Rhodothermus marinus: one gene and its partners. The protein of the gene in region 1 binds, or shares a complex with, the protein of each later gene. Links are inferred from orthologs where the notes say so. Each region holds a gene or a part of one and is shown on either strand. Other genes may lie near its edges.

Region 1 (2,863 bases):
TTCACGCGGGCCGTGAGCGAGTCGCTGGGCGAAGAGCGCCGCTGGATTCACTACGGCCTCACCTCGTCCGACGTGGTCGATACGGCCTGGTCCTACCGCCTAAAAAAGGCCAACGAACTGATTCTGGAGGCGCTGGATCACTTTCTGGAGGTTCTGGCGCGGCGGGCCCGCGAGCACAAGTACACGCTGATGATCGGCCGCACGCACGGCGTGCACGCCGAGCCGACCACGTTCGGGCTCAAGCTGGCGCTTTTTTACGACATGATGCAGCGCAACCGGGCGCGTTTCGTGGCGGCCGCCGAGGAGATGCGCGTCGGCAAGCTCTCGGGCGCCGTGGGGACGTTCGCCCACATCCCGCCCGAAGTCGAACGCATCACCTGCGAAAAGCTGGGCCTGAAGCCGGCGCCCATCTCCACGCAGGTGCTGGCCCGCGACCGCCATGCCCACTATCTGTCGGTGCTTGCGCTGATCGGCGCCACACTGGAGCAGCTGGCCGTCGAGATCCGGCACCTGCAGCGTAGCGAGGTGCGCGAGGTGGAAGAAGCCTTCGGCAAAGGCCAGAAGGGGTCGTCGGCCATGCCGCACAAGCGCAACCCGATCGCCTCCGAAAACATCACGGGTGTGGCCCGGCTGCTGCGCGGCTACATGATCTCGGCCTACGAAAACGTGGCGCTCTGGCACGAGCGCGACATCTCGCATTCGTCCGTCGAGCGTGTCATCCTGCCCGACGCCACCACGCTCGTGCACTACGCGCTGCACCGCTACGCCGGTGTGATCGACACCCTGAAGGTCTATCCGCAACGCATGCGGCGCAACATGGAGCTGACCTTCGGGCTCTACAACAGCCAGCGCCTGCTGCTGATGCTGATCGACAAAGGCCTGAGCCGTGAGGCGGCCTACGACCTGGTGCAACCGGCCGCCATGCAGGCCTGGGACGAAGAGCGGCCGTTCTACGAGATCGTGCGTCAGCACCCGGCCATTACGAAGTACCTCTCGCCGGAAGAAATCGACGAGGCCTTCAACCCGGAATACCACCTGCGCCACGTGGATGAAATCTTCCGGCGCGTCGGGCTGGAATAAGTGCAATTTTTAAAGAATCCGACAAACGTTGACGGATTCCCTTGTGCTTCGGTACTTTGGAATGTTTAAGGGTGCACTCGGACATGCAGAGACCGCCATGCTGACCGATTTTCTTCCGCTGTTTATCATGATCGTGCTGGCCGCCGGGCTGGCCTTTTCACTACTCAAGCTGGCCGAAATCCTGGGGCCGCACCGTCCCAACCCCATCAAGCGCATGCCCTACGAAAGCGGCATGGACCCGGTGGGGACGGCCCGCGAGCGCTACACGGTGAAGTTCTATCTGGTGGCCATGATCTTCATCGTGTTCGACGTGGAGATCGTTTTCCTGTACCCGTGGGCCGTCAGTTACCGGGATTTTCTGGAGGCCGGTGCGGGTCTGGGCGTGCTGGCGGTCGTTGTGTTTTTCCTGATCATTCTGGCCGTCGGCCTGCTCTACGACATCAAAAAGGGCGGGCTGGAGTTCGACTGAAAGGGACCTCCGAAACAGCCCGTGCCCTGGCTCATTAAACCCGTCCGGACCAGGCCTTGAAACCGACCAAGTTGTCCCATGCTGGATCTTCGTGAAGGGTTTCTGACAACGCGGCTGGACGTGCTGCTGAACTGGGCGCGCTCCAATTCGCTCATGCCCATGCCGATGGGCCTGGCCTGCTGCGCCATCGAGATGATGGCCTTTGCGGGGCCCAAGTACGACGTGGCCCGCTTCGGGAGCGAGGCCATGCGCTTTTCGCCCCGTCAGGCCGACCTGATGATCGTGGCGGGCTGGTGCACCTACAAGATGGCCCACGCCATTCGCCGGATCTGGGACCAGATGCCCGATCCGAAGTGGTGCATTGCCATGGGTGCCTGTGCGTCGACGGGCGGCATGCACCGCTGCTACGGCGTGGTGCAGGGCGTCGACAACTTCCTGCCGGTCGACGTCTACATTCCGGGCTGCCCGCCCCGTCCGGAGGCCGTCCTGCACGCGCTGATGGATATTCAGGAGAAGATTCGTAATGAGTATTCGGTGGCGCTGGATTACGCGAAAGGCGAGCCGCGTCCGCCCGCCCCACCGGCGCGGCCGCACGTCCTGTCGCCGGAAGGAGACGAGCCGGTGGCACGCGAAGTATTGCACCGGCCGCTGAAGTCGACCTGAAACTGCCATGGCCGAACAGACCGGAAACGAACGTCCGAAAACGCCCGAGGCGCTGAAGTTCTACTTCACGCCCGTCGATCCGCCCCGTGGGGATGAACTGAACCCCCACGCCAAGGCGAGCACCTACGTGCCCGAGGTGGTGGAAGCCCTGAAGGAGCGCTTTGGCGACGTGATCGAAGAAGTGGAGCTGTACGCGGGCGAGCATACAGTGCGCGTCCGCGCCGACAAGATCGTCGAGGTGTGCCGTTTCCTGAAGGAGGAACAGGGCTTCAACTACCTGGCCGACCTGGGCGGCATCGACCGCTTCACCGACGAGGGGCGCTTCGAGGTGTTCTACAACCTGGTTTCTATCGAGCGGCGCAAGCGCATCCGTCTGAAGGTGCGCGTCGAGGAAGACAACCCGGTGGTGCCTTCGGTGACGTCCGTCTACCGGGCGGCCAACTGGAACGAGCGCGAATGCTACGACATGTTCGGCATTCGCTTCGAAGGGCACCCGGACCTGCGGCGGATGTACATGCCGGAGGACTTCGAGTACCATCCGCTCCGCAAAGAATTTCCGCTGCTGGGCATCCCGGGCTCTCTGCCCCTGCCGCCCCAGACGCCGGGGGGTCCGCTGACGCGCGACCCATTCCCACGGGCGCACGGCTACGT
Region 2 (3,346 bases), 1.2 Mb from region 1 along the record:
TCAGCGCGCCCACCAGCGCCACCACCACGAGCACGCCCGGTGCGGCCAGCGCCAGCGGCGAAATGCGGGCGAACAGATACAGACCGCTCGTGACCATCGTGGCGGCATGGATCAGCGCCGAGACGGGTGTCGGGCCGGCCATGGCGTCCGGGAGCCACACAAAGAGCGGAATCTGAGCGCTTTTGCCCGTGGCGCCGATGAACAGCAGCAGCACGGCCGCCGCCACCACACCCGACGGCAACGCGGCCGGATCGGCCAGCAACGCGCCAAAGTCCAGGCTTCCCACCTCCCGGAACAGCAGGAACATCGCCAGCAGGAAGGCCGCGTCGCCCACGCGGTTGACGATGAAGGCCTTGTTGGCGGCCTCGCTGTTTTTGAAGTCCTCGTACCAGAAACCGATCAGCAGGTAGGAGCAGAGTCCGACGCCCTCCCAGCCCAGAAACAGCAGCGTCAGGTTGTCGGCGAGGACCAGGTTGAGCATCATGAAGATGAAGAGGTTCAGGTAGCTGAAGTACTTCCAGTACCCCCGGTCCTCGTACATGTAGCCGATCGAATACAGATGAATGAGCGCGCCCACGCCCGTGACGATGAGCGTCATCACGAGCGAGAGCTCGTCGATCCGGTACTGGAAGGCCAGCTCCAGCTCGCCCGCGGCGATCCAGGTGAAGAAGCGGGCCAGCAGCGGCTCCCCTTCGTAGGTCAGGAACAGATAGAGCGCCAGCACGAAGGGCACGGCCACAGCCAGCGTCGCCAGCGCCCCGATGAGCACTTTCTGGCGCCGGAGTCCGTGGAAGGCAAGGCCACCCAGTCCATTAAAAACCGCCCCCGCCAGCGGCAGCAGCAGGATCAGTCCAACCAGGGTCGTGTGGTTCATATCCGAGCAGGTCGGTTAGCTTCGGAAGGCCCGGAGCATCAGTACTTGAACAGATTGAATTCCCCCACGTCCACCGTCACCTTCTTGCGGAACAGGGCAATCACGATCGCCAGTCCGACGGCCGCCTCGGCGGCGGCCACCGAGATCACGAAGAACACCAGCACCTGACCCGACACGTCCCCCATCGCCTGGCTGAGCGCCACCAGCGTCAGGTTCACCGCATTGAGCATCAGCTCCACCGACATCAGAATCACGATGGCGTTGCGCCGGAAGAGCACGCCCAGCACGCCCAGCGTGAAGAGCACCACGCCCAGGGCCAGGTACCAGTTCAGCGTAATTTCCATGGTCGATTCCCGTTGGTCGCGCCGTTCAGATGAAGCGCCGCTTGGCCAGCATGACCGCCCCGATCGTGGCCGCCAGCAGCAGAATGCCAATCACCTGCAGCGGCATGATGTAGCGCGTGAGCAACTCCCGTCCCAGCGTCTGCGCGCTTCCCGTAACGGCGGCCTGCTCGGGCGTGGCCACGAACGTGGGCAGCACGTCCAGGCCCAGCGCCACCACATAGACGAGCTGCGCCAGCACGATCATCGTGACCACGAAGGCCAGCACCTTGCCCCAGTCGATCTGGCGTGGATGCGGGAGCGCCTCCAGGTTCAACAGCATGATCACGAACAGAAACAGCACCATGATGGCGCCTGCGTAGATCAGCACCTGGATCACCCCCAGAAACGACGCCTGGAGCGTCAGGTACAGGCCGGCGATGCAGAACAGGTTGAGCACCAGCCACAGCGCGCTCGATACCGGGTTGCGCGCGATGAGCATGCCGAGCGCGGCCGCAATGGCCGTCACGGCCAGCAGGAAGAACAGGAGTTGCGCAATCATGCGGGGCGTGTCGGGTTTGGCCAGCGGCTTTTTCCGGGCTTAACAGTCGGCCAAATTAGAGCACGCCCGGCATAACAGCAAGCGTCGCCCCTCAAAAATCCCGTTAAGCACCGGCTGTCTCCTCCAGCAGCGGCGGCTCGGCCGTGGCCGATACCTCGACGGTGCGCCCGAAGGTCTGCTCGAACAGTTCGGCGCTGCGCCGCACCCCCCAGATTTCCAGTTCCGGATCGCCCCGCGTCTCCAGATGGAGCACCAGCCGGTCGGGCTCCAGCCGCACGTGCAGCGTGTGTACGTTCTGGTTGTGGCTGCGGTCGAGTCCTTCGGCCAGCCGGAGCAGCGCGGCCAGCTTGCAGACACGCTCCCGGTTTTCTTCCGAGAGGGCCATGTAGTCGGCGTGCGTCGGCTTGGGCAGGCTTCCGCGATGGTAGCGGACCACGTTGGCCAGCACGGCAATCTCCTCCGAGGTGAACCCCCGCAGATCGGCATGTTTGATCAGATAAAGGCCGTGCTTGTGGTGGCTGCGATGGCTGATGTGGTAGCCGATGTCGTGCAACAGCGCCGCATATTCGAGCAGCTCGCGGTCGATGGGGCCCAGCCCGTGCAGCGGCTGCGTGGCGTCGAAGAGCTGGAGCGCCAGGGCCGCCACCTGCTGCGCATGGCGGTACTCCCAGTCGAAGCGCCAGCCCATTTCGTAAATGCTACGGCGGCGCACGTCGGAAAAGGCCGTGAGCCGGGCCAGCAACGGGGCGTTGCGCTCGACGAAGTCCACCACCAGGCCCTCGCGCAACGCATGTGGCGAAATGCGCACGCGCTCGATGGCCAGATCTTTCAGCACGACGTCGATCAGCGCAGCCGCCGCCACGATCTGGTCCACCCGCTTCGGATCGATGCCGCGCAGGCGGCGACGTTGCTCTCGCGGTAGGCGCATGATCCGGCGTGCCACGCGCCGGATGTCCTCAGCCGGAAAGGTTATCTCATAGATGGAATGCATCGCCTCGCCACGCATCCGGGCGCAGGCCGATGCCAGGTTTTCCATCGCGCCCGAGGACCCCACCACTTCGCGAACGCCGTGAGCGCGAGCCGCTTCAAAGACGGGTTGCAGTTGCTCGCGGTAGAAGGCCCGCAGCGCCTTCAATTCTTCGCGCGTGGCCGGATCGTTCCGGATGAACTGGCGCGTCATGCGCGCCGCGCCCAGCTTTAAACTGAACAGGTGCAGCGGCTGCTCGCTCGTGCCCACGATGAATTCGACGGAGCCGCCCCCCACGTCCATGATGAGCACCGGCTCCGGCATGGGAACGGCCCGCCGGACGCCCTTGTAGATGAGCCGGGCTTCCTGCAGGCCGTCGATCACACGCACATGCAGCCCCACTTCGCTGCGGATACGCTGCAACAGCTCGCCGCCGTTTTCGGCCTCCCGGATGGCGCTGGTGGCACAGGCCAGAAATTCGGTAGCCCCCCAGCCTTCGGCCAGCTGACGGATGCGCCGGAGCGCCCGAATGGCTCGTTGCATGGCCGCCTCCGAGAGCCGCTGGCCCTGCAACCCTTCCTCCCCCAGCCGCACCATCTCTTTGAAGCGATCCACCACCCGGA
Region 3 (3,227 bases), 110 kb from region 1 along the record:
CGCCCCAGCCGCATACGTAATAGTCGGCCATCCAGCGCGTCAGGCGGAGCAGCTCGTCGGTCAGCGCCGGGGTGTCGTCGAGGACGTCCAGGACGGATTTGAGCGGCGAAGGGAGCGGATCGGGCGGCGGTTCGGGCACCACCACGCCGGTCAGGTGTCGCCGCCCGAAAGGCACCAGCACCCGGCAGCCCGGCTGCACGGCTTCCCGCCACTCCGGGGGGACCCGGTACGAGAAGACCTGCATCAGCGGCAGGGGGAGGGCAACCTGCACGATGTCGGGTGAAGCCGTCATGGCCGTCGGCGTGGGCCTCAGGCCTCCAGCAGCAACGCCTGGCGGAAGGCCGCCACGTTCTGGGCGATGGATGCGTGGCGGTTGAAGATGGCGCTTCCGGCCACGATCACCGTGGCGCCGGCCCGCACCACCTCGGCCACGTTGTGCGGATAGATGCCGCCGTCCACTTCGATGTAGGCGTGCGAACCGATAGCGTTCAGCATACGGCGCAGGCGCTGCACCTTCGTCGTGCTGGAGGGGATGTATTCCTGACCGCCGAAGCCGGGATCGACGGTCATCACCAGAATCAGATCGGCCAGCGGCAGCACCTCCTCCAGGGCCGAAAGGGGCGTGGCCGGGTTGAGCGCCACGCCGACCTTTTTGCCGAGGCAGCGAATCTGATCCAGCGCCCGGTGCAGATGCGGCGTGGCCTCCACGTGGACGGTCAGGTTGTCGGCCCCGGCGTGGGCAAAGTCTTCCAGGAAGCGTTCGGGCCGCTCCACCATCAGGTGCACGTCGAGCACGGCGCCCAGCTCATCGGCCAGCGGGCGAAGCGCCTCGACCACCAGCGGCCCCATCGTGATGTTCGGCACGAAGTGGCCGTCCATCACGTCGATATGGATCCAGTCGGCGCCGGCCTCCAGCGCTTCCCGGCATTGCTCGCCCAGCCGGGCAAAGTCGGCCGACAGGATGGAGGGCGCCAGGATCACCATGGATCACGAAAACAGGGCCACGCCGAGGGCAATCAGGATCACGTTCGCCAGCCCGATGGGCAGCAGGTATTTCCAGCCCAGCGTCATGAGCTGGTTGTATTTGAAGCGCGGGAAGGTCCAGCGCACCCAGATGTACAGGAAGGCGAAGAAGCTCGTCTTGGCCAGCAGCGACAGGAACTGCAGCAGGCCCAGCAGCACGCTCCCTTCCAGCGCGGGGAAGGCTTTGAGCAACAGCGGCTCGAACGGCACCAGATACCCGCCGAAAAAGAGCGTCGCAATCACGAACGAGGCGACGAACAGGTTCACGTACTCGGCCAGGAAAAACATGCCGAACTTCATCCCGCTGTACTCGGTGTGGTAACCACCGACCAGCTCCTGCTCGGCCTCGGGCAGGTCGAACGGCAGCCGGTTCGTCTCGGCGAAGGCCGTGACGATGAAGATCAGCGCGCCGATCGGGTTCGTGAACACGTGCCAGCCAAGGATGGCCCACCCGTCGCGCTGGGCTTCGACGATGGCGCTCACGTTCAACGAGCCGGCCTGCAGGATCACCGAGAGCACGGCCGTGCCCATGGCCAGCTCGTAAGAGATCATCTGGGCCGAAGAGCGCAGTCCGCCCAGCAGCGAGTACTTGCTGTTCGAGCTCCAGCCCGCCAGCGTGATGCCGTAAACGCTGATCGAGGTGAGCGCCAGAATGGCCAGCACCCCCACGTCGATGTCGGCGATCACCACGCCCCGCGCAAACGGGATGAGCGCTGGCACCGTCATCGCGATCGTCACCATGATGGTGGGCGCCAGCGCATGGATGAAGCGGTTGGCCTGGGCCGGGATGATGTCTTCCTTGAAGAGCAGCTTGACCACGTCGGCGAACGGCTGCAGAAACCCGGCGGGACCGACGCGGTTGGGACCCGGCCGGTGCTGGATGAAGCCGGAAATTTTGCGTTCGGCGTACACCAGCACCGACGCCGTCAGCAGCATGGCGTTGATGATCAGGAAAGCGATTAGCGCGGTCCAGTACAGCGGCAGGTCCATTGTATGGCGGCGGGTTGTTTGCCTGTTGCTTTCCGGTCGGGAAAACCGTAACGTCAGAAAGTACACCGCCGAAGCCCAGTTGTGCAACTGCTGGCGCAATTCGTGAGGCTTCGGCGGAGGTTTTGAGCGAGAATTCAACGGTGTAACCCGGCCGACTCGCTTCCGTAGACACTTGCGACCTGTTTCACCAGACCCGATAGGCTCATGTCTCGCTGGTTGTTTTTGATCTGCATGCTGGGGCTCGCCGCGACGCTGCAGGCGCAGGTGCCCCCACGACCGTATCTGGACCAGTTGCCGCCGCTGCTGGACCGCGAACTGTTCTTCGGCGATCCGGAAATCTCCGGGGCGCAGCTCTCACCGGACGGCCGCTGGCTGACCTTCCTCAAGCCTTACAACGGCGTCCGCAACATCTGGATCAAAGGCATCGACGAGCCCTTCGAGGCCGCCCGACCGCTGACGGCCGACGAGCGGCCCGTGCCCGGCTACTTCTGGAGCGAAGACAGCCGCTACGTGCTGTACGTGCAGGACAAGGGCGGCAACGAAGACTTTCACGTTTATGCCGTCGATCCCACGCTTCCGCCCGATCCTGAAACGGGCGTGCCGCCGGCGCGTGACCTGACGCCCTACGAGAACACGCGGGCCGTCATCTACGCGGTGCCCGAGGCCACGCCCGGGCAGATTCTGGTGGGGCTGAACGACCGAGACCCGCGCTGGCACGACGTGTACCGGATCGATCTGGCCACCGGCGAACGTACGCTCGTGCTCAAGAACGAGCAGGAGCTGGCCGGCTTCACGTTCGACCTGGAAGGCCGTCTTCGGCTGGCCACGCGCATTGCCGAAGACGGCAGCACGGAAATCCTCCGGGTGGACGGCGACTCGCTGACGCCGGTCTATACCTGCTCGGTGGAGGAGTCCTGCAGTCCACTTCGCTTCCATAAAGACGGCCGCCACGTCTATCTGATTACAAACCGGGGCGATCGGGACCTGACTGAACTGGTGCGCTTCGATCCGGAAACCGGCGAAGAAACGTTCGTGGAACGCGATCCGGAAGGTGAGGTGGACTTCGGCGGGGCGGCGTTTTCGGATCGGACGGAAGAACTGATCGCCACCTACTACGTGGGCGACCGGCTCCGGATCTATCCGAAGACCGAGGAACTGGCGCAGGATCTGGAATTTCTCAGGTCGCAGCTTCCGGAAGGGGAGCTGTATCCGGG

What was found. The genes of interacting proteins can lie anywhere in the genome.
Region 2: the proteins of GYH26_RS11635 (region 1) and GYH26_RS06580 are in contact, whole or in part, in a cryo-EM structure (PDB 7NYH), measured with the Escherichia coli proteins. The link is inferred for Rhodothermus marinus from one-to-one orthologs.
Region 3: the proteins of GYH26_RS11635 (region 1) and nuoH are in contact, whole or in part, in a cryo-EM structure (PDB 6KHJ), measured with the Thermosynechococcus vestitus proteins. The link is inferred for Rhodothermus marinus from one-to-one orthologs. Residues at the interface, in WP_126986108.1 of Thermosynechococcus vestitus: Gly6, Tyr7, Glu8, Tyr9, Phe10, Gly12, Phe13, Leu14, Ile16, Cys17, Ser18, Pro21, Ala24, Leu25, Ala27, Ser28, Leu31, Arg32, Pro33, Ser35, Arg40, Leu41, Thr42, Thr43, Tyr44, Glu45, Ile51, Gly53, Ala54, Trp55; in WP_126985484.1 of Thermosynechococcus vestitus: Gln8, Lys26, Trp29, Leu30, Pro33, Met34, Met37, Leu38, Leu83, Ile84, Phe85, Lys86, Glu87, Asp88, Val89, Leu90, Pro91, Ala92, Thr100, Ala104, Val107, Ile108, Phe111, Leu112, Tyr114, Ile115, Ile125, Ser126, Leu128, Phe133.

Annotation. Positions count from the first base shown.
Region 1 is NZ_AP019797.1:2,683,053-2,685,915, forward strand. It holds GYH26_RS11635 (NADH-quinone oxidoreductase subunit A), read left to right. Parts: upstream 1-1,177; coding sequence 1,178-1,549; downstream 1,550-2,863. Other genes in the region: purB (adenylosuccinate lyase), read left to right, coding at 1-1,080; GYH26_RS11640 (NADH-quinone oxidoreductase subunit B), read left to right, coding at 1,628-2,212; GYH26_RS11645 (NADH-quinone oxidoreductase subunit C), read left to right, coding at 2,220-2,863. UniProt on the Escherichia coli protein: NDH-1 shuttles electrons from NADH, via FMN and iron-sulfur (Fe-S) centers, to quinones in the respiratory chain. The immediate electron acceptor for the enzyme in this species is believed to be ubiquinone.
Region 2 is NZ_AP019797.1:1,507,886-1,511,231, reverse strand. The notes cover bases 1-2,954. They hold GYH26_RS06580 (NADH-quinone oxidoreductase subunit J family protein), read right to left. Parts: upstream 1,757-2,954; coding sequence 1,244-1,756; downstream 1-1,243. Other genes in these bases: GYH26_RS06575 (Ppx/GppA phosphatase family protein), read right to left, coding at 1,860-2,954; nuoK (NADH-quinone oxidoreductase subunit NuoK), read right to left, coding at 913-1,218; nuoL (NADH-quinone oxidoreductase subunit L), read right to left, coding at 1-874. In the rest of the region: more of GYH26_RS06575, read right to left, coding at 2,955-3,346. UniProt on the Escherichia coli protein: NDH-1 shuttles electrons from NADH, via FMN and iron-sulfur (Fe-S) centers, to quinones in the respiratory chain. The immediate electron acceptor for the enzyme in this species is believed to be ubiquinone.
Region 3 is NZ_AP019797.1:2,571,413-2,574,639, reverse strand. The notes cover bases 1-2,835. They hold nuoH (NADH-quinone oxidoreductase subunit NuoH), read right to left. Parts: upstream 2,014-2,835; coding sequence 988-2,013; downstream 1-987. Other genes in these bases: GYH26_RS11145 (alpha/beta fold hydrolase), read left to right, coding at 2,218-2,835; rpe (ribulose-phosphate 3-epimerase), read right to left, coding at 310-984; priA (primosomal protein N'), read right to left, coding at 1-292. In the rest of the region: more of GYH26_RS11145, read left to right, coding at 2,836-3,227. UniProt on the Escherichia coli protein: NDH-1 shuttles electrons from NADH, via FMN and iron-sulfur (Fe-S) centers, to quinones in the respiratory chain. The immediate electron acceptor for the enzyme in this species is believed to be ubiquinone.